Regions from separate parts of the Cupriavidus sp. USMAHM13 genome, predicted to be linked through region 1. Evidence: predicted binding sites of a transcription regulator. Region 1 holds the regulator's gene; the other holds the start of a gene.
What was found. The regulator sigma-54, encoded in region 1, starts transcription at its own class of promoters, with help from an activator protein. The targets are predictions, from matches to a motif close to TGGCANGNAANCTGCTTT.
Positions count from the first base shown of each region.

Region 2: the regulator sigma-54 is predicted to act here: its motif matches at 2,695-2,712, upstream of BKK81_RS30130 (GTP cyclohydrolase II).

Region 1 is NZ_CP017751.1:944,196-953,675, reverse strand. Features, by position in the region: gene BKK81_RS04330 (KpsF/GutQ family sugar-phosphate isomerase) at 1-460, shown strand, start outside; gene lptC (LPS export ABC transporter periplasmic protein LptC) at 477-1,106, shown strand; gene lptA (lipopolysaccharide transport periplasmic protein LptA) at 1,164-1,790, shown strand; gene lptB (LPS export ABC transporter ATP-binding protein) at 1,846-2,640, shown strand; gene BKK81_RS04310 (RNA polymerase factor sigma-54) at 2,741-4,216, shown strand; gene hpf (ribosome hibernation-promoting factor, HPF/YfiA family) at 4,266-4,616, shown strand; gene ptsN (PTS IIA-like nitrogen regulatory protein PtsN) at 5,001-5,456, shown strand; gene hprK (HPr(Ser) kinase/phosphatase) at 5,536-6,507, shown strand; gene BKK81_RS04290 (PsiF family protein) at 6,684-6,989, shown strand; gene rapZ (RNase adapter RapZ) at 7,100-7,987, shown strand; gene BKK81_RS04280 (LON peptidase substrate-binding domain-containing protein) at 8,054-8,728, shown strand; gene mutY (A/G-specific adenine glycosylase) at 8,783-9,480, opposite strand, start outside.
Region 2 is NZ_CP017752.1:2,704,124-2,713,603, reverse strand. Features, by position in the region: gene BKK81_RS30140 (transcriptional regulator) at 363-1,226, shown strand; gene BKK81_RS30135 (acyltransferase family protein) at 1,426-2,502, shown strand; gene BKK81_RS30130 (GTP cyclohydrolase II) at 2,766-4,004, shown strand; gene BKK81_RS30125 (URC4/urg3 family protein) at 4,001-5,305, shown strand; gene upp (uracil phosphoribosyltransferase) at 5,422-6,090, shown strand; gene BKK81_RS30115 (TetR/AcrR family transcriptional regulator) at 6,090-6,824, shown strand; gene BKK81_RS30110 (amidohydrolase family protein) at 6,902-8,188, shown strand; tRNA gene BKK81_RS30105 (tRNA-Leu) at 8,336-8,422, shown strand; gene BKK81_RS30100 (hypothetical protein) at 9,164-9,480, shown strand, end outside.

The DNA of each region.
Region 1 (9,480 bases):
GGTGCTGGACGCGCGCGGTTTCGGCGAAGAGGACTTCGCCCGCTCGCACCCGGGCGGGGCGCTCGGGCGCAAGCTGCTGACCCATGTGCGCGACGTGATGCGCAGCGGCAATGCCGTGCCCGAGGTACGCGAAAGCACGCCGCTGGCACAGGCGCTGATGGAAATCACGCGCAAAGGCATGGCCATGACCGCGGTGGTCGACGCCGACGGCCGCGCCATCGGCGTCTTCACCGACGGCGACCTGCGCCGCCTGCTGGAGACCCCGCGCGACTGGAAGACGGTGCCGATCGGCGACGTCATGCACCGTGATCCGCGCAGCATCGGCCCGGACCGGCTGGCGGTCGAGGCGGTACAGCTGATGGAAGCCAACCGCATCAACCAGCTGCTGGTGGTGGACGAGGGCGGGCGCCTGGTCGGCGCGCTGCACATCCACGACCTGACCCGCGCCAAGGTCATCTGAGGCACGTCGGGCGCCCATGCAATCCATCCTGTCTTCCCTCAGCCGGCTCGCCATGCGCGCGCTGCCCATGCTGCTGATGGCGGTGGTCGCCGGCAGCACGTTCTGGCTCGTGCAGATCAACTCGCCGCGCGAAGCCGCGACCGGCCCGAAGACGGCACGCCACGAGCCCGACTACTACATGGACCGCTTCGCGGCCACCGAGCTCGACGTGAACGGCGACACCAAGTTGCGCTTCAACGGCGACAAGATGGTGCACTTCGAGGACGACCAGACCTACGAGTTCGCCCGCCCCGCGATGCGCTCCTACGATCCGGGCCGCCCGCCGGTGAGCGGCCGCGCCGACCGCGGCAAGATGAACGCGGACGGCTCGATCATCGACCTCTACGACAACGGCCTCATCGTGCGGGCGCAGGGTCCCGACCCGGCGCAGGACCCGCAGATGAGCGCGGCCTCCGAGTACTTCCGGATCCTCGTCAACGACGATCTCGTGAAGACCGACAAGCCGGTGCAGCTCACCCGCGGCGTCTCCGTGATGAACGCCAACGGCCTGCTCTTCAACAACGTCACGCGCGAAGTACAATTGTTCGGCAACGTGCGCGGCACTATCGTCACCACCCCGCGCGGCGCGCCCGCGCCGAGGTCCTAAGTCATGCAACCGCGCGCGGCAACCCGCAGCCGCCGCTTTCTCCATCCGCTCACCATCATGATGCCTGCCTTGAAGACGTGGTTCCGCGCCCGGATTTCGCCTGCCCTGCTGGCCGCGGCCGCCGCGCTCTGCCTGGCGCCGGCCGCCCACGCCGAGCGCGCCGACCGCGACAAGCCGCTGGTGCTCGAGGCCGACAACGCCAGCTACGATGATGTCAAGCAGGTCTACACGCTGACCGGCAACGTGGTCCTGACCAAGGGCACCATGGTGCTGAAGTCGGACGCCGCCGAGCTGCGCACCGACCCAGAGGGCTACCAGTACGCCATCGCCACGGCCAAGCCGGGCAAGCTCGCCTATATCCGCCAGAAGCGCGACAACGTCGACGAGTACATCGACGGCTGGGGCGACCGCATCGAGTACGACGGCAAGCAAGGCATCTCCAAGCTGATCGGCCAGGCCCGCATGGCGCGCCTGGCGGGCGGCAAGCAGATCGACGAGATCCGCGGCGCCGTGATCACCTACGACAGCAACAACGAGTACTACACGGCCAGCAGCAGCGGCGACAAAGGCGCGGTGACCTCCTCGGGACGCGTGCGCGCCGTGCTCTCGCCGCGCCAGCCGGCCAGCGCGCCGGCAGCGCCGCCGCTGGAGCTGAAGCCCGCACCCGCGCCGTCCAAGTCCTGAACCCAGCCGAACGCAACGCATCCAGCGCGCCAGGCGCTCCCAACGCACTGCCCTCATGACCGATACCCAGACCGCCCCCGCCGCCACCGCCAGCAACGGCCAGTCCGCCGGCGGCAGCACGCTGACGGTACGCCACCTGAAGAAGCGCTATGGCTCGCGCACGGTGGTCAAGGACGTCTCGCTCGACGTCAAGAGCGGCGAGGTGGTCGGCCTGCTGGGGCCCAACGGCGCCGGCAAGACCACCTCCTTCTACATGATCGTCGGCCTGGTGGCGCTGGACGAAGGCGACATCGTGCTCGACGGCCTGCACCTGAGCGGCCTGGCCATCCACGAGCGCGCGCGCATGGGCCTGTCCTACCTGCCGCAGGAGGCCTCGGTGTTCCGCAAGCTCAACGTCGAGGAGAACATCCGCGCGGTGCTGGAGCTGCAGATCGTCGACGGCAAGCCGCTGTCGGCGCAGGAGATCGAGCGCCGCCTGGACGCGCTGCTCGACGACCTGCAGATCGCCCACCTGCGCCAGAATCCCGCGCTGTCTCTGTCGGGCGGCGAGCGCCGGCGCGTGGAAATCGCGCGCGCGCTGGCTTCGGCCCCGCGCTTCATCCTGCTCGACGAACCGTTCGCCGGTGTCGACCCGATCGCGGTGGGCGAGATCCAGCGTATCGTCAGCTTCCTCAAGGCGCGCAACATCGGCGTGCTGATCACCGACCACAATGTGCGCGAGACGCTGGGCATCTGCGACCACGCCTACATCATCAGCGAGGGCGCGGTGCTGGCCGAGGGCCGCCCGCAGGAAATCATCGCCAACGAATCGGTGCGCCGGGTCTACCTGGGCGAGAACTTCCGCATGTGATGCGGTGGCCGCGCCTCGCCGGCGCGGGACCGCGACAAAGCGGCAGGAACGTTAGCAATTTTCGTTCCATCGCGCTGCGGATGGGCATAGAATAGGCCGCATGAAACCTTCGCTTCAGCTCCGCCTTTCCCAGCATCTCGCACTGACGCCACAGCTTCAGCAGTCGATCCGGCTGTTGCAGCTTTCCACGCTCGAACTGCAGCAGGAAGTCGAGCAGGCCCTGATCGAAAACCCTCTGCTCGAGCGCGAAAACGATTGGATCGAGAGCCCGCTGCGGGTGGCCGCCGATGGCAGCATCAACGTGCAGAGCGCACCCGCGCCGGCCCCGGCCGAAGCGCAGGGCAATGGCGAGGCACGCAGCGACGAGGGCGGCGGCGATGAAGAGCGCTTCGGCGACGGCGCCGACGACTACGGCAGCGACTGGAGCCTGGACGACTTCGCGCGTCGCCCCCAGGGCGACGAAGACGAGAAGGCGCCGCTGCAACTGCGCGACGCCGAGCCGACCCTGCGCGAGCACCTGATGGAACAGCTCGCGCCGCTGAAGATCTCGGCGCGCGACAAGGGCCTGGCCATCTTCCTGATCGAGTCGCTCGACGACGACGGCTACCTCAGCGCCACGCTCGAGGAGATCTGCGAAGAGCTGCCCGAAGAGCTGGAGTTCGAGATCGAGGAAGTGCAGGCCATGCTGGCCCTGCTGCAGAGCTTCGATCCACCCGGCGTGGGAGCGCGCAATGCGGCCGAATGCCTGGCGCTGCAGCTGCGGCGGCTGTCGCATCCGCAGCGCGAGCTGGCGCTGGGCATCGTCAACCACCACCTGGAACTGCTGGCCGCGCGCGATTACACGCGCTTGAAGAAGGCGCTGCAGGTGGACGAGACGGCGCTGAAGGCAGCACATGACCTGATCCGCTCGCTGGCACCGTATCCGGGCCACGCCTACAACCGTCCGCAGGCCGACTTCGTCGTGCCCGACGTGTTCGTGCGCAAGAGCGGCAGCGGCTGGATCGCCCAACTCAATCCCGACGTGATGCCGCGCCTGCGCATCAACGACATGTACGCGCAGATCCTGCGCGGCGCCAAGGGCGAATCCGGTGCCGCCGGCCTGCAGCAGAAACTGCAGGAAGCCCGCTGGCTGATCAAGAACATCCAGCAGCGCTTCGACACCATCCTGCGTGTCGCACAGGCCATTGTCGAGCGTCAAAAGAACTTCTTCAGCCACGGTGAAATTGCGATGCGCCCCTTGGTTTTGCGGGAGATTGCCGATACACTGGGATTACACGAGTCAACCATCTCTCGGGTGACGACTAACAAATACATGGCCACCCCCATGGGCACTTTCGAGCTGAAGTACTTCTTCGGCAGCCATGTGTCCACGGAAACGGGCGGCGCTGCTTCATCAACGGCTATCCGAGCCTTGATCAAGCAACTGATAGGAGCCGAAGACCCGAAGAATCCCCTGTCCGACAGCCGAATTGCCGAATTGCTGGGCGATCAGGGCTTCGTCGTGGCGCGCCGGACGGTCGCCAAGTACCGAGAAGCGCTGAAGATCCCGGCAGTCAATCTCCGCAAGTCTTTGTAGCCGAGCCGCATCGCCTGCCTGGTGTGGCTCTTTCAGAAGGAGAAGCGCTATGAACTTCAAGATCAGTGGACACCACCTGGACATCACGCCACCCCTGCGTGAGTACGTGGAAACGAAGCTGGAGCGTATCGTCAGGCATTTCGATCAAGTCATCGGCGTTAGCGTGCTGCTCTCTGTCGACAACCACAAGGAAAAGGACAGGCGTCAGTACGCGGAAATCAATCTGCATCTGAAGGGCAAGGACATCTTCGTCGAGGCGCACCACGAAGACCTGTATGCGGCGATCGACGCACTGGTCGACAAGCTGGACCGTCAGGTCATCCGGTACAAGGACCGCGTGCAGAGCCACGACCGGGAATCCGTGAAGTACCAGATGGCTGCCGCACAGATGCAGCAATAGCCAGAGAAAACAATAAGAACAATCTGCCTGATCTGCCTTGAGGCCGCCCGTCGGCCACCAGCACAAGGGCCAGACCACGAACCGCGCATCAGCGCGGTTTTTTGCTTTTGGCGGACCGGCTCGCGTGCACGCCCCGTACACGCCCTCGTCCGGGGGAGTTCGCAAGTGGCGCGACGCAGTGTATGCTCTCCAATACATGAGTCGCCGCTACCGCCGGGACCGCGGCTTGCGCGCCGCACAAGAAGGCGGGCGGGCTGCTCTATAATGGTCCGATACTCCGCATGCCGGCGCCCGACCGGCGGAGCGAGCGGATATTCCGCCTCTTTGACCCGGCCGGGCGCGCAGCGCACCGGGCCGCTTATCTGGAATCCCTGCGCACCTGCCATGAACCGTTTGGCCAAATTGCTGCCGCCAGGCAACATCACACTCGACGTCAGCGTCACCAGCAAGAAGCGCGTCTTCGAACAGGCCGGACTCCTCTTCGAGAACAACCATGGCGTGGCGCGGGCCACGGTCACCGACAACCTGTTCGCGCGCGAGTCGCTGGGCTCGACCGGGCTGGGCGCGGGCGTGGCCATCCCGCATGGCCGCATCAAGGGCCTGAAGCAACCGCTGGCCGCCTTCATGCGTCTGGCCGAGCCGATCCCATTCGAATCGCCCGACGGCAAGCCGGTGTCGCTGCTGATCTTCCTGCTGGTACCCGAGCAGGCCACCCAGCAACATCTCGAGATCCTGTCGGAGATCGCCCAGTTGCTGTCCGACCGCGACATGCGCGAAGGCCTGGCCACGCTGCCGACGCCCGAAGCCGTGCACCAGCTCCTGACCGAATGGCATCCCTGACCGGCGCTCCGCCCGCAGGCGCGGGCCAAGGCACCGGCGGCGGGTCCTAGCGCTTTCCAGCCCCACCAGACTCCCCCGCATGGAACTCACCGGCGTTTCTTCCCAGTCCATCTTCGACGACAACGCAGCCGACCTCAAACTCTCATGGGTGGCGGGTCTCGAGGGGGCGGATCGCGCCTTCGACGTGGATTTCGCCCGCGAAGCCACCTCGGCCGCCGACCTCGTGGGCCACCTGAACCTGATCCACCCCAACCGCATCCAGGTCCTCGGCAAACCCGAGATCACCTACTACCAGCGGCTGGACGACGAGATGCGCAAGCGGCAGATGGGCGAGCTGATCCTGCTCGAGCCGCCCTTCCTGGTGGTCGCCGACGGCATGGAGCCACCGCCCGACCTGGAACTGCGCTGCACGCGCTCTTCCACACCGCTGTTCACCACGCCGGTATCCTCGGCGGCCGTGATCGACCACCTGCGCCTCTACCTGTCGCGCATCTCGGCGCCGCGCGTGACCATGCACGGGGTATTCCTCGACATTCTCGGCATGGGCGTGCTGATCATGGGCGAATCCGGCCTGGGCAAGAGCGAACTGGGCCTGGAACTGATCTCGCGCGGCCACGGCCTGGTGGCCGATGACGCGGTCGACTTCGTGCGCCTGGGTCCGGACTTCGTCGAAGGACGCTGCCCGCCATTGCTGCAGAACCTGCTCGAGGTGCGCGGCCTGGGCCTGCTCGACATCAAGACCATCTTCGGCGAGACGGCGGTGCGCCGGAAGATGAAGCTCAAGCTGGTGGTGCAACTGGTGCGCCGCAACGACGGCGAGTTCGAGCGGCTGCCGCTCGATTCGCAGTACCTGGACGTACTGGGCCTGCCGATCCACATGGTGAAGATCCAGGTTGCGGCCGGCCGCAACCTGGCGGTGCTGGTCGAGGCTGCGGTGCGCAACACCATCCTGCGCCTGCGCGGCATCGACACGCTGCGCGACTTCATGGACCGCCAGCGGGCCGCGATGCAGGCCGACGCGGTCTCGCGGGGCCAGGGAAGACTGCTCTGACGCCGGCCGGCATGCCGCCGGCCGCTGCTTGCAATTGCTTACAGGAACACGGGCGCGGCCGTCAACGCAGGCCGGCGGCGCGCCGTTGTGTGCGGTAATGGGCATCGAGCCCAGTCAGACACCGCGGCGCCGGCATGGCACGCGGCCATGAAGTCTTCCACAGCCAGGAGAAGAGCATGAAGAAGATGATCGCGATCTGTGCACTGCTGACCCCGCTGTTCGCCACGGGAGCATTCGCCCAAGGCTCGGCGCCCGCGGCGGCCAACTCCCAGCAGGACAAGATGAAAGCCTGCAATACGCAGGCCTCCGGCAAGAAGGGCGACGAGCGCAAGACCTTCATGAAGGATTGCCTGTCCAACAAGCCGGCCGCGGCGGCGGCGCCGATGACCCAGCAGGAGAAGATGTCGGCCTGCAGCAAGCAAGGCAAGGGCAAGAAGGGGGATGATTACAAGTCCTTCATGAAGGACTGCCTGTCCAAGTAAGGACCTCAGGGCGCTGGCGGAGCCCCCCGCCGGCCCCGCCTGGCACGCCCGCGGCAGCGCCGGGCGGCGGTCATGACGGCGACATGCGCTGATGCTATGCTTGCCGTGCTATGCGCATCATTCTTATCACCGGGATCTCCGGCTCCGGCAAGTCCGTCGCACTGAATGTGCTCGAGGACGCAGGTTATTACTGCGTGGACAACCTGCCCGCGCAATTCCTGCCGGAACTTGCCCGCTATCTGGCATCGCAGGGCCACACCCACCTGGGCGTCGCGATCGACGTACGCAGCCGAGAGTCGCTCGACCAGCTGCCCGACGTGCTGCGCAACCTGCGCGCCGAGCACCGGGTGCAGGTCATCTTCCTCACCGCCAACACCGAGGCGCTGGTGCAGCGCTACTCGGAAACGCGGCGGCGCCACCCGCTCTCGATCCGTGCCGACGATACCGGGCAGTCGCCCGCGCCTGAGCCGGCGCTCAGCGACACCTCGCTGATCGAGGCCATCGAGATGGAGCGCGAACTGCTCAATCCGCTGGCCGAGTCTGCCCACCGCATCGACACCAGCAGCGTGCGCACCAATACCCTGCGCGCCTGGATCAAGGAAATCATCCGCGACGAGCCGCTGCAGCTGACCCTGCTGTTCGAGTCGTTCGGCTTCAAGCATGGCGTGCCGAGCGACGCTGACCTCGTCTTCGACGTGCGCTCACTGCCTAACCCCTTCTACGATCTCGCGCTGCGGCCGCTGACCGGGCGCGACGTGCCGGTGATGGAATTCCTGGAAAGCCAGCCGATGGTGCTGGAGATGGCGGAAGATATCCGCAGCTATGTGGAAAAGTGGCTGCCGAGTTTCATCGCCGACAACCGCAGCTACCTGACCGTGGCGATCGGATGCACTGGCGGGCAGCACCGCTCCGTCTATATTGTGGAAAGGCTCGCCAGCTATTTCCGCGCCCATGGTAATGTGCTGGTGAGGCACCGCGAACTCGTGCCGGCCGGCTGAAGGCCGCCCGGCGTCCCTGCTCCCGGCCCGAGGCGGCAACCGCCCCAGGCCCTTGCTGGCTTGCGCATGGCTCCCACCCAACCAGGCAGTCCCGCCGGCGCCGCCGGTGCCGCTTCCGGCACGGAGACGCAGACGCTGGAATCCCTGCCGCTGTTTCCGCTGCACACCGTCCTGTTTCCCGATGGCCACCTGCCCTTGCGCGTGTTCGAGCCGCGCTATGTCGACATGGTGCGCCGCTGCCTGCGTGACGGCACGCCTTTCGGTGTCTGCCTGATCCAGAGTGGCGAGGAGGTGGCCGCACCCGGCAGCGTCACCGTACCCGAAGCGATCGGCTGCCTGGCCGAGATCGTCGACTGCAATATGGAGCAGCTGGGCGTGCTGCTGATCGAGGCGCACGGCACCCAGCGCTTCCGTACGCTCGAGCACGGCACGCGCGAGGATGGGCTGCTGGTGGCGCGCGCCGAAACGCTGCCGCCCGACGTGCTCGACTGCAAGGAAGAGTTGCTCGGAGAATGCACCGCCGCCTTGCGCCGCATCGTCGCGGCCGTCCACGCCGAGGCGTCAGGCAGGAAGCTGTTCACGGAACCGCAACGCTGGCACGATCCGGGCTGGATCGCGAACCGGCTGTGCGAACTGCTGCCGGTTCCGCTCAAGGCCAAGCAGATGCTGATGGCCCTGCCCGATGCCGGCATGCGCATCGAGATCGTGCACCGCTACATGCGGCAGCACCACATCGTCTAGTCCGTCCCGCCCCGCCCCGTCCGGCCACGCCGGGCCTGTGCGCGGCCGCGTGGCTCAGAACAGGCCGGGTGCCGCCTGTGCCAGCAGCAGCTTGCGCACCGGCGCCGGCACGCCAACCCCATCCAGCTGGTCCAGCGCGACCCAGCGCCATGCCGGTGCCGCGGCCTCGGCCGGGCCATCGCCATCGCGCACGGCGGGCGCCGCCATGTCGACGCGGACCGCCCGGATCAGCAGGCGGAAATGCGTGAAAACGTGGGTCAATTCACCGGAGAATACCGCGCGAGACGGCGTGCCATGGCCGTGCGCATAGGCGAGCGCGGCATCCTCGGCCTGTTCGGCATCAAAGGGGACCTGTTCCACCGGCAGTTCGGGCAGGCTCCACAGGCCGCCCCAGATGCCGCTGCCGGGGCGCAGCGTCAGCAGGATCTCGCGGCCGCGCCGCAGCATCACCATCACCGTGCTGCGCTCGGGCTGCGCGGCGCGCGGCTTGGGACTCGGCAGCACCCCCGTCAGGCCGTCGCGCCGCGCCACGCAACCGTCAGCCAGCGGACAGGCGGAGACGTCGGCCAGGCAGGCCGGCCGGCCGCGCGAGCAGATGGTGGCGCCGAGATCCATCAGGCCCTGCGTGTAGGACACCATGTCGCGCGCCTGCTCCGCCCCGGCCGGTGGCAAGGCGGCATCGGCCAGCCGCCACATGCACGCCTCCACGGCGCGCTCTCCCGGGTGCCCGTGCAACCCGAAGAAGCGCGCGA
Region 2 (9,480 bases), on a different replicon from region 1:
GCCGGAAACCCAGTCCCCACAAGGCTTTGCGGGTGGCAAGCCGGTTTTTGCGCCGTCCCGCGCGGCGACGCAGGCGCCGATGGCACAGCGATTGCACACCATGCCGGTACCGAGCAGGCACAAAGAGTACGCGTTCCAACGCGTCGACCAATGCAACGGGAGTGAAACGTCGTCAAGACGGATGGCGGCCGGACGGATGCAATCAAGTCCGCCGGGAACGCCGGGCACGGGCGCCTGCGCCCGTGTCCTTGTGGGGGGCGGCTGCCGCAGGCCACGTGCCGGGCGCCGCCGCCTGGTTTTGGGAAGGAGGCCGGAGCCGGCGCAAGCGGCTGCGGCAGCAATCTACGGGGAGAAACAACGTCATGGAAGCACGGGACAAGACTGTGTTCACGGCGGAGCAGCTCGACGCCTACTTTGCGTCCTACGTCGGCATGGAAGGTGGCGATCCGGCTGCCCCGGTCTGGTTCTGCGATGCCACGCCGCATACCTGGGCCGAAGCCCTGGCTGCGCCGCTGGTGCCGCGCGCCGAGCCGACCGCCTGGGACAGCGACTTCCGCGCGCGCCATCACGATGTGATGCAGCGCTGGCAGTCCCACCAGAAGATCGCACGCATCATGGCGTCCGCTCGCGCCGAAGTGTTCCGTCGGCCGCAGAGTGAATGCGACTGGCAGCACTATTTCGATACGCACCTGTTCGCGCCGGGCGGGGCCGAGTTCAAGATGAGCCTGTTTCCGCTGCCGGCCAACCATATCGGTTCGGTGCCCTGGTCGCAGGCATTCCGCGGCCAGCCGGCTCTGGTGCCCAAGCGGCGCTACCTGGACCTGTGCCGCAACGGCGGGCGCTTCCGCTTCGTCGCCGACACCCGCCGGCGCTGGAAGCCCAAGCTGGTGGTCTGCTTCGGCGAGCGGCACCGGGAAGATTTCGTGCAGGCATTCGGTCTCGGGCACGTGCACGCGAGCGAGCACGTGCTGCAGCCGGCCGACCAGGCCAAGACGCTCTACATGGTCGAGCACGACAACACCACCTGGATCATGTGCGCGGCGCTGGCGGGCGCCGCCGGCATGACCTCCGACGTGCTGCTGGATGCCTTGGGCGCCTTCATCGCGCCGTGGCTGGAGCAGGCCGACTTCGCGCGCTGCGGTGGGCACTGCGGCCGGGCCGCGGCGGTGTCGCCGCAGCGCCGGCTGCCGGAGTCGAGCTGGCTCGGAGCGCTGCGGGCGGCCTGAGCCTCCCGGGCGGCGGCACGCGCGGCAGGCCGCCGCCGACCCGGTCGCCAGGGCGGCAACCGTGATCGCGCCCGCGCTGCGCCGGGCCTAGCTGGCGCGCACGATGTGCACGGGACGGCGCTTGCCACTGGCGGGGTGGCAGGCTTGGGAGTAAAATCGCTGCCTTCGCTCTTCCGGCAGTCCCCCCTATAACATGACAATGAGCCCCCGTTCTTCGCGCTTGGCGTGCATCGATGCACTCAAGGCGGTCAGTTCGCAGCTGATTGTTCTGCATCATCTCGCCTTCTACGGTCCGATGTCCGATGCGGCGCACGTGCTTGCGCCCGGCGTGCTCGACTGGCTCTCCCAATACGCCCGCATCGCGGTGCAGGTCTTCCTGGTGGTCAGCGGCTTCCTCGCCGCGCGCAGCCTGGCGCCGGGCGGCGAGCTGCTGGTACAGCGCCCGCTGGCCGCCTTGTGGCGGCGCTACCAGAAGCTCGTGGTGCCCTATAGCGTGGCCATCGTGCTGGCCATCGCCGGGGCGGCGGTGGCGCGCCACTGGATGCACCACGATTCGATTCCCGCGGCGCCGCACCTGCGCCAGTTCATCGCCCACGTGTTGCTGATGCACAGCCTGCTCGACGTGGACGCGCTGTCGGCCGGCGTCTGGTACGTGGCCATCGACATGCAACTGTTCGCGCTGCTGCTGGCGCTGCTGTGGGCGGCCCGCACCATCGGCGCCGGTGCGCGCGGCTTCGGCATCGTCCTGGTCGTGGCGATGGCGCTGGCCTCGCTGTTCTGGTTCAACCGCGATGCCGCCTGGGACGTCTGGGCGGTCTACTTCTTTGGCGCCTACGGGCTGGGTACGCTGGCCTACTGGGCGTCCAGCCCCGGGCGCCCGGCGCTGCCCCTGCTGCTGCTAGGGGCGGTGGCCCTGCTGGCGCTGGCGGTGGACTTCCGCCTGCGCATCGCCCTGGCGCTGGTGGTGGCCTTGCTGCTCGGCGTGGTGCGGCGCCAGGGTTGGCTGGAGCAATGGCAGGGCGGGGCGCTGCTGGCCTGGTGCGGGCGCGTCTCCTACTCGGTATTCCTGGTCCACTTCCCGGTCTGCCTGGTGGTCAACGCCTTGTTCTTCCATTTCCTGCCTGGGCGGCCGCTGGCCAATGCCTGCGGCATGGTGCTGGCGTGGGCGGCCAGCAACGTTGCCGGGGCGCTGTTCCATCGCTATGTCGAGGCCGCCGGCCTGACCGGGCTGTTGCGCGCGCGTTGGATGCTCTGGCGCAGCGGCCATGCGGCCTGACCGGCGGCACGGGGCGCACGGGGCGCACAGGGTCGATCGTGCGAGCGGCACCCATCGGGTGCCGCTTTCTCATGGTGCCGTGCACCGCGCCTGATGCCCGCCGGCCGTCCGGCCGTGGCCCGTCCTGCACCTCGGTGGTGCGCGGATGGCGTGTGCTGCGCCTCACACAGGGCTGAAATCGAGGTTGGGAGATGGCACGAAGGTTGCCTAGTATGGAAGCGTAAACCTGACCATTTGGTCAGGATTTCCTTACCGAGGCCGTCATGTCCGACCACATCGTCCTGACTTCGCACGCCCGTCGCGGCAAGCCCGCCGAGCCGATCTGCTGGGGGGCGCCGACCGCCACGGAGCGCGGGCCTGTGATCGCGAGCCTGACCAATCCGGCGCACCGCAACGTGATCGGGACCCATGGCGGTGCCTATGCCGTCTATCGCGCGCTCGCGGTGGCGTCCGGAGCGCTGCAGCGCGACCACCGGCCCGATTTCACCGACACCGCGCCCGCGGTGCCGGTCGGACCGCATCCGCAATGGAGCGACCCGGACAAGATCGTCTCGCTCGATCCCTGGGGCCACCTGGTTGCGACGGCCTTCGCCGAGCGCATCGCGGCCGGCATCGACGTACGTCCCACCATCGCCATCACGCGCGCCCACATCAATATGCCGGAGCTGGTGGCGGCGATCGCCGCGGGGCGGCTCAAGCCGGATGGCAGCATCCTGTTCGCGAACGGCGACGTGCGCGTGACCAAGGCCGCCATCGATCCGGTCTGGCACCTGCCCGGACTGGCGCGCCGTTTCGGCATCAAGGAAAGCGTGCTGCGGCGCAATCTGTTCGAGCAGACCAGCGGCATGTTCCCGGAGCTGGTGACGCGGCCGGACCTGAAGGTTTTCCTGCCGCCGATCGGTGGCATGACGCTCTATTTCTTCGGCGACCTGGAGCGGCTCGGCGATCCCGGCACGCGCGTGGCGTGCCGCGTGCATGACGAATGCAACGGCTCGGACGTGTTCGGCTCCGACATCTGCACCTGCCGCCCCTACCTGGCTCACGGCATCGAGGTCTGCATCGAGATGGCGCAGCAGGGCGGAGTCGGGCTGGTGGTCTATAACCGCAAGGAAGGGCGTGCATTGGGCGAGGTCACCAAGTTCCTGGTCTACAACGCGCGCAAGCGGCAGGCCGGCGGCGACCGCGCGGAAACCTATTTCGCCCGCACCGAATGCGTGGCGGGCGTGCAGGACATGCGCTTCCAGGAACTGATGCCCGACGTGTTCCACTGGCTGGGCATCCGCCGCATCGACCGCTGGGCCTCGATGAGCAATATGAAGCACGGTGCGCTGGTGGCACAGGGCATCGAGGTGGTGGAGCAGGTGCCGATACCGGAAGAATTGATCCCGGCCGATGCCAGGGTGGAGATCGACGCGAAGGTGGCGGCCGGCTATTTCACGCGGTATACGCCGCCCGATGCCAGCGAACTGGCGCTGGCCAAGGGCAGGGGGTTGGAAGAATGAACGCTTTTCCGGAAGGGGATCTGGCGGGGGCCGGCGGTGCGGACGCAGGGAGCGGCTGGCTCTGTCCGCTGCCGGAGGGGCATCTCGCGGCAGCGCTGCTGAGCGCGCGGGCCGTGCGCAAGCATTGTGCCGAAGTGACGCGTTTCGTTGCCTCCGGGGAGTCGGCGCTGTTCAGCTGGCACCCGGAACGGGTGCCGGAAATCGCGGACTACGTGAGCGCGACCATCCGGCGCCGCTATCCGGACCTGGTCGTGCCCTACCATAGCCGCTGGCGCCATTTCGAGGCCGGCGGGCCCGGCGAGACCGTCGACCGCTGGCGCATGCTGTGCGAGCGCGCCGGCCTGAACGGGCCGGAGCAGCGCGAGGAGCGCGCCCGCATCGGCATCGACCTGGTGATTCCCAGCGTGCTGCTCGACGCCGGCGCCGGGCCAGACTGGCGCTACCGGGATTCCGCCAGCGACCAGATGCTGAGCCGCTCGGAGGGACTCGGCGTGGCCAGCTTCGACCTGTTCGCCCGCGGCGGCTTCTCCGCCGCGCTGGGCGACCCGCTGCGCGCCGATGCCGAGCGGCTGATGCGCATCGACGTCTCCTCCATCGCCAGCGCCTTCCAGGTCGCGCAGCATAATCCGCTGGTCGGCCTGGACGGCCGCGCCGGCCTGCTGCGGCGCCTGGGCGAGGTGGCGCAGGCCACGCCGGCCGTGTTCGGCGCGCCGGCCCGGCTCGGCAACCTGTTCGACTACCTGCGGGCGCATGCCAGCGATGGCCGCATCGAAGCCGGCTTCGTGCTGCGTACCTTGCTGGTGGCCCTGGGGCCGGTGTGGCCGGGGCGCATGGTGCTGGATGGCGTGCCGCTGGGAGACTGCTGGCGGCACGCCGCCGCCGCCGGCGGCCTGGTCCCGCTGCACAAGCTCACGCAGTGGCTGACCTACTCGATGCTGGAACCGCTGGAGGATGGCGGGCTGACGGTGACCGGCCTGGACGCGCTGACCGGCCTGCCGGAGTACCGCAACGGCGGCCTGCTCTACGACTTCGCGCTGATGGTGCCGCGTGACCCGGGCTTCGCCGGGCACGCCCACACGGTAGGCGAGCCGGCCATCGTCGAATGGCGGGCCTTGACCGTGTCGGGCCTCGACCTGGTGGCGCAGAGCGTGCGCGATGCGCTCGGGCTGTCGGCCGAGGCCTTCCCGCTGGCGCGCGTGCTGGAGGGTGGCACCTGGGCGGCTGGCCGGCGCATCGCCGCCCAGCGGCGGCCTGGGGGCCCGCCGCCGTTCTCCATGATCAGCGACGGTACGGTGTTCTGACGCGGGCGCGCGGCAGGCGGGCGGGCAGCCGCAAGGCTGCCGGCGCCGGCCGTTGCCGCCGCGTCCGCGGGCCTGTCTCGTGGTCCCCGTCTGCAACCTGCCCCAGGAGCGACAATATGAACGACATCTCTTCAGCGACCCGGCTCGAAGGCGCCGCGCCCAATGTGCTGGTGGTCAGCCATCCGCTGGTCCAGCACAAGGTCACGCTGGCGCGCAGCGAGGAAACCACCACCGACAATTTCCGCCGGCTGGTGCGCGAGATCAGCCAGTTGCTGACCTATGAGGCCACGCGCGACCTGGCCATGGAGACGATCGACATCAAGACGCCGATCGCGCCGATGCGCTCGCCGGTGCTGTCCGGCAAGAAGCTGTGCCTGGTCTCGATCCTGCGCGCCGGCAACGGATTCCTCGATGGCATGCTCGAACTGCTGCCGGCCGCCCGCGTCGGCCACATCGGCCTGTACCGCGATCCGGAGACGCTCGAACCGATCGAGTACTACTTCAAGATGCCCGAAGACATCCACGAGCGCCTGGTGATCGTGGTCGACCCGATGCTTGCCACCGGCAACTCCGCCGTGGCCGCGCTCAACCGGCTCAAGGAGGCCGGCGTCAGCGCGCTCAAGTACGTCTGCCTGATCGCCTCGCGCCCGGGCCTGCGCGCGCTGCAGGCGGCGCATCCGGACGTGGCCATCGTCACCGCGGCGATCGACGAGACGCTCAACGAGCACGGCTACATCGTGCCGGGGCTGGGCGACGCCGGCGACCGCCTCTACGGTACCCGCTGATGGACCTCGCGGCCACGGCGGATGGCCGGCTGCCCCCGAGCGCGGCCGGCGCGGCCGGCGCGGCGGGCGGGGGCCGCATCCGCCAGGAGAACGAGGCGCGCATCCTGCGTGCGGCGGAATATGTATTCGCGCGGGCGGGATTCGCCGGCGCCACCATGGCCGACATCGCCGTGCGCGCCGGCGTGCCCAAGTCCAACCTGCACTACTACTTCCGCACCAAGCAGGCGCTGTACCGTGCCGTGCTGTCCCACACGCTGCGCCTCTGGCTGTCGGAAACCGACATCATCGATGCCGCTACGCCGCCGCGGCGCGCGCTGGAGCAGTACATCCGCGCCAAGATGCGGCTGTCGGCCAGCTACCCCGACGCGTCGCGCGTGTTCGCCAACGAGCTGCTGCACGGCGCGCCGGAGATCGCCGACGTGCTGGGTGGCGCCTTGCGCGCGCTGGTGGCGCGCAAGGCCGAGGTGATCCGGCAATGGGTGGCCAGCGGGCAGATGGCGAGCGTTGATCCGCAGCACCTGTTCTTCACTATCTGGGCCGCCACCCAGACCTATGCCGATTTCGAGACCCAGGTGTGCGCCGTGCTCGGCGTGAGCCGGCTCGGTGCACGCGAGTTCGAGCGCGCCACCGACCACCTGGTCGGGCTGTTGTTGCGCGGCTGCGGCCTCCCGGGCGACGAAGGCGGTGCCGCCATGGCGCCGGCGGAAGGGGAGCGCGGCGACCACGGGGCCTGAACGACCCGGACGTCCCGGACGTCCCGGTCGCCGCGGCATACTGGCGGGATCACGTACGGTAACCACAGGGACCCACCATGCTCGACCTGATCCTGCGCCACTGCAGCCTGCCCGACGGGCGTAGCGACATTGACATCGGCATCGCCGGCGCCCGCATCGTGGCGCTGGAGCCGGCGCTTGCCGCCAGCGCCGGCGAAGAGATCGATGCCGCCGGACAACTGGTGTCGCCGCCTTTCGTCGATGCCCACTTCCATATGGACTCGACCCTTTCCTACGGGCAGCCGCGCGTGAACCGCTCGGGCACGCTGCTGGAAGGGATCGCGCTGTGGGGGGAACTCAAGCCCCTGCTGACGCAAGAGGCCCTGGTCGAGCGGGCACTGGCCTATTGCGACTGGGCGGTGGCCAAGGGCCTGCTGGCGATCCGCTCGCACGTGGACGTGTGCGATCCGCGGCTGCTGGCGGTGGAGGCGCTGCTGCACGTGCGCGAACGGGTCCGGCCCTATCTCGATCTCCAGCTCGTCGCCTTTCCGCAGGACGGTCTGCTACGCGCGCCGGGCGCGCTGGACAACCTGCGCCGCGCGCTCGACATGGGGGTGGACGTGGTCGGCGGCATCCCGCACTTCGAGCGGACCATGGCCGATGGGACAGAGTCGGTGCGCATCCTCTGCGAACTGGCGAGCGAGCGCGGCCTGCGCGTCGACATGCATTGCGACGAAAGCGACGATCCGATGTCGCGGCATATCGAGACGCTGGCCTGCCAAAGCCAGCGCCTCGGGCTGCAGGGCAGGGTGGCGGGCTCGCACCTGACCTCGATGCATTCGATGGACAACTACTACGTGTCGAAACTGCTGCCCCTGATGCGCGAGGCCGGCGTGGCCGCCATCGCCAACCCGCTGATCAATATCACGCTGCAGGGGCGGCACGACACCTATCCGAAGCGGCGCGGCATGACGCGGGTGCCGGAACTGCTGGCGGCCGGCGTGCCGGTCGCCTTCGGCCACGACTGCGTGATGGACCCCTGGTACGGCCTGGGCTCGGCGGACATGCTGGAGGTCGCGCACATGGGTCTGCACGTCGCGCAGATGACCGGCCAGGAAGCCATGCGCGAATGCTTCGCGGCGGTCACCGCGACGCCTGCCGCCATCCTCGGCCTGGAAGGCTACGGGCTGGCGCCAGGATGCCGCGCCGACCTCGTGCTGCTGCAGGCGCGCGATCCGGTCGAGGCCCTGCGGCTGCGCGCCACGCGCCTGCTGGTGCTGCGTGCCGGCAAGGTGGTGGCCAGGACGCCACCCGCGACGGCGACCCTCTACCTGTCCGGGCGCCCGCCTTCGGTCAGCTTCCAGCCGCACCGGGGCCAGGCATGAGAGCGGGCAGCCGGCGATGCCGCGGCGGCTGTGGCGCCTGCTCTGGCACATTTCTGTGACAATATTTTTGATAACCCCTTGACGTAGGCTGGGCTGCCAAGCATAATTTTGTTCTTCGCTTCGAACGCCGGTGGCGCGAGAGACGAAGCCCAGATGGCGGAATTGGTAGACGCACTAGGTTCAGGTCCTAGCGGTGGCAACACTGTGGAGGTTCGAGTCCTCTTCTGGGCACCATATCCAAAGGGCAGATGATCGCAAGATCATCTGCCTTTTTCATTTGTCCGCCCGGAAAGTCAGGTGCCTGCGCACCTGACGTGAGGACTCGAAGGGCCTGGCTTGCAAGCCAGGCCGGGGTCGCGCCAGTGTGACCGAGTCCTCTTCTGGGCACCATATTTGAAAGGCAGATGATCGCAAGATCGTCTGCCTTTTTCATTTTGTCCGCCCGGAAAGCCGGGTGCCTGCGCACTTGAGGTGGGGACTCGAGGGCCTGGCTTGCAGGTCGGGCCGGTGCGGCCGCGTGCGCTTCCGGGCGGCAATATCCGGTTCCGCGGGCAGCCGGATCGGCTTGTGATACATCGGCAGCGCCCGCCGAAAGAGCCTGCGCAGGCGGGCGCTTTGCATGCGCTTCTCGATGGTGCATCGCCTGCCGCATGAGCGGCGTTTCCCGTCTTTCCAGCGGTATCGGCAGCGCCGCCGCGCTGCCTCGTCCACGAAGTGTTACGTCGCTGTATCAAGGCCGCGCCGACCTCCGCGCGCAGCGTTGGCGCCCGCTCGCCGGCGCCTTACACGGCCTTGCGCAATCGCCTATGCTCAAGCAAATCGGGCGGCGTTCATTGGGCAGAGGGGCGCGCCATGTGTGTTGTCTTGTCATGGTCGAGAGAGGGAGAGTCCGGACGCCGGTCCGGACTTCGGCGTCGTCTTGTCGCCTGCGGCACTGCGGCGCCTCCCCATGCTTCCCGCCGCTGCGGGCTGCTGTTGCTGCTGCAACTGTTGCTGCTGCCGGCCTTCGTTCAAGCTGAGGAGTCCTCTGTCGAGTGGCGCCAGCCCCGTGCCGGCGACACGGCAGCCGATCGCGATGGCATGGTGGCCGCAGCCGCCGTGACCGGCGCCGCCACGGTAGCGCAGGATGCGCCGGCGGCGGTGGCCTCACTGGGGCGGCCGCTTGCGGGCGCCACGCCGTCGGCTGGCCTCGGCGGCACGGCAGAGGCGGCGGCTCGCAAGGCCGAGTCATTCACCTCGCCGATTCCGGCGCAGGTCGAGCCGGTCGAGTATGAGCGGCAGGCAGCGCCGGT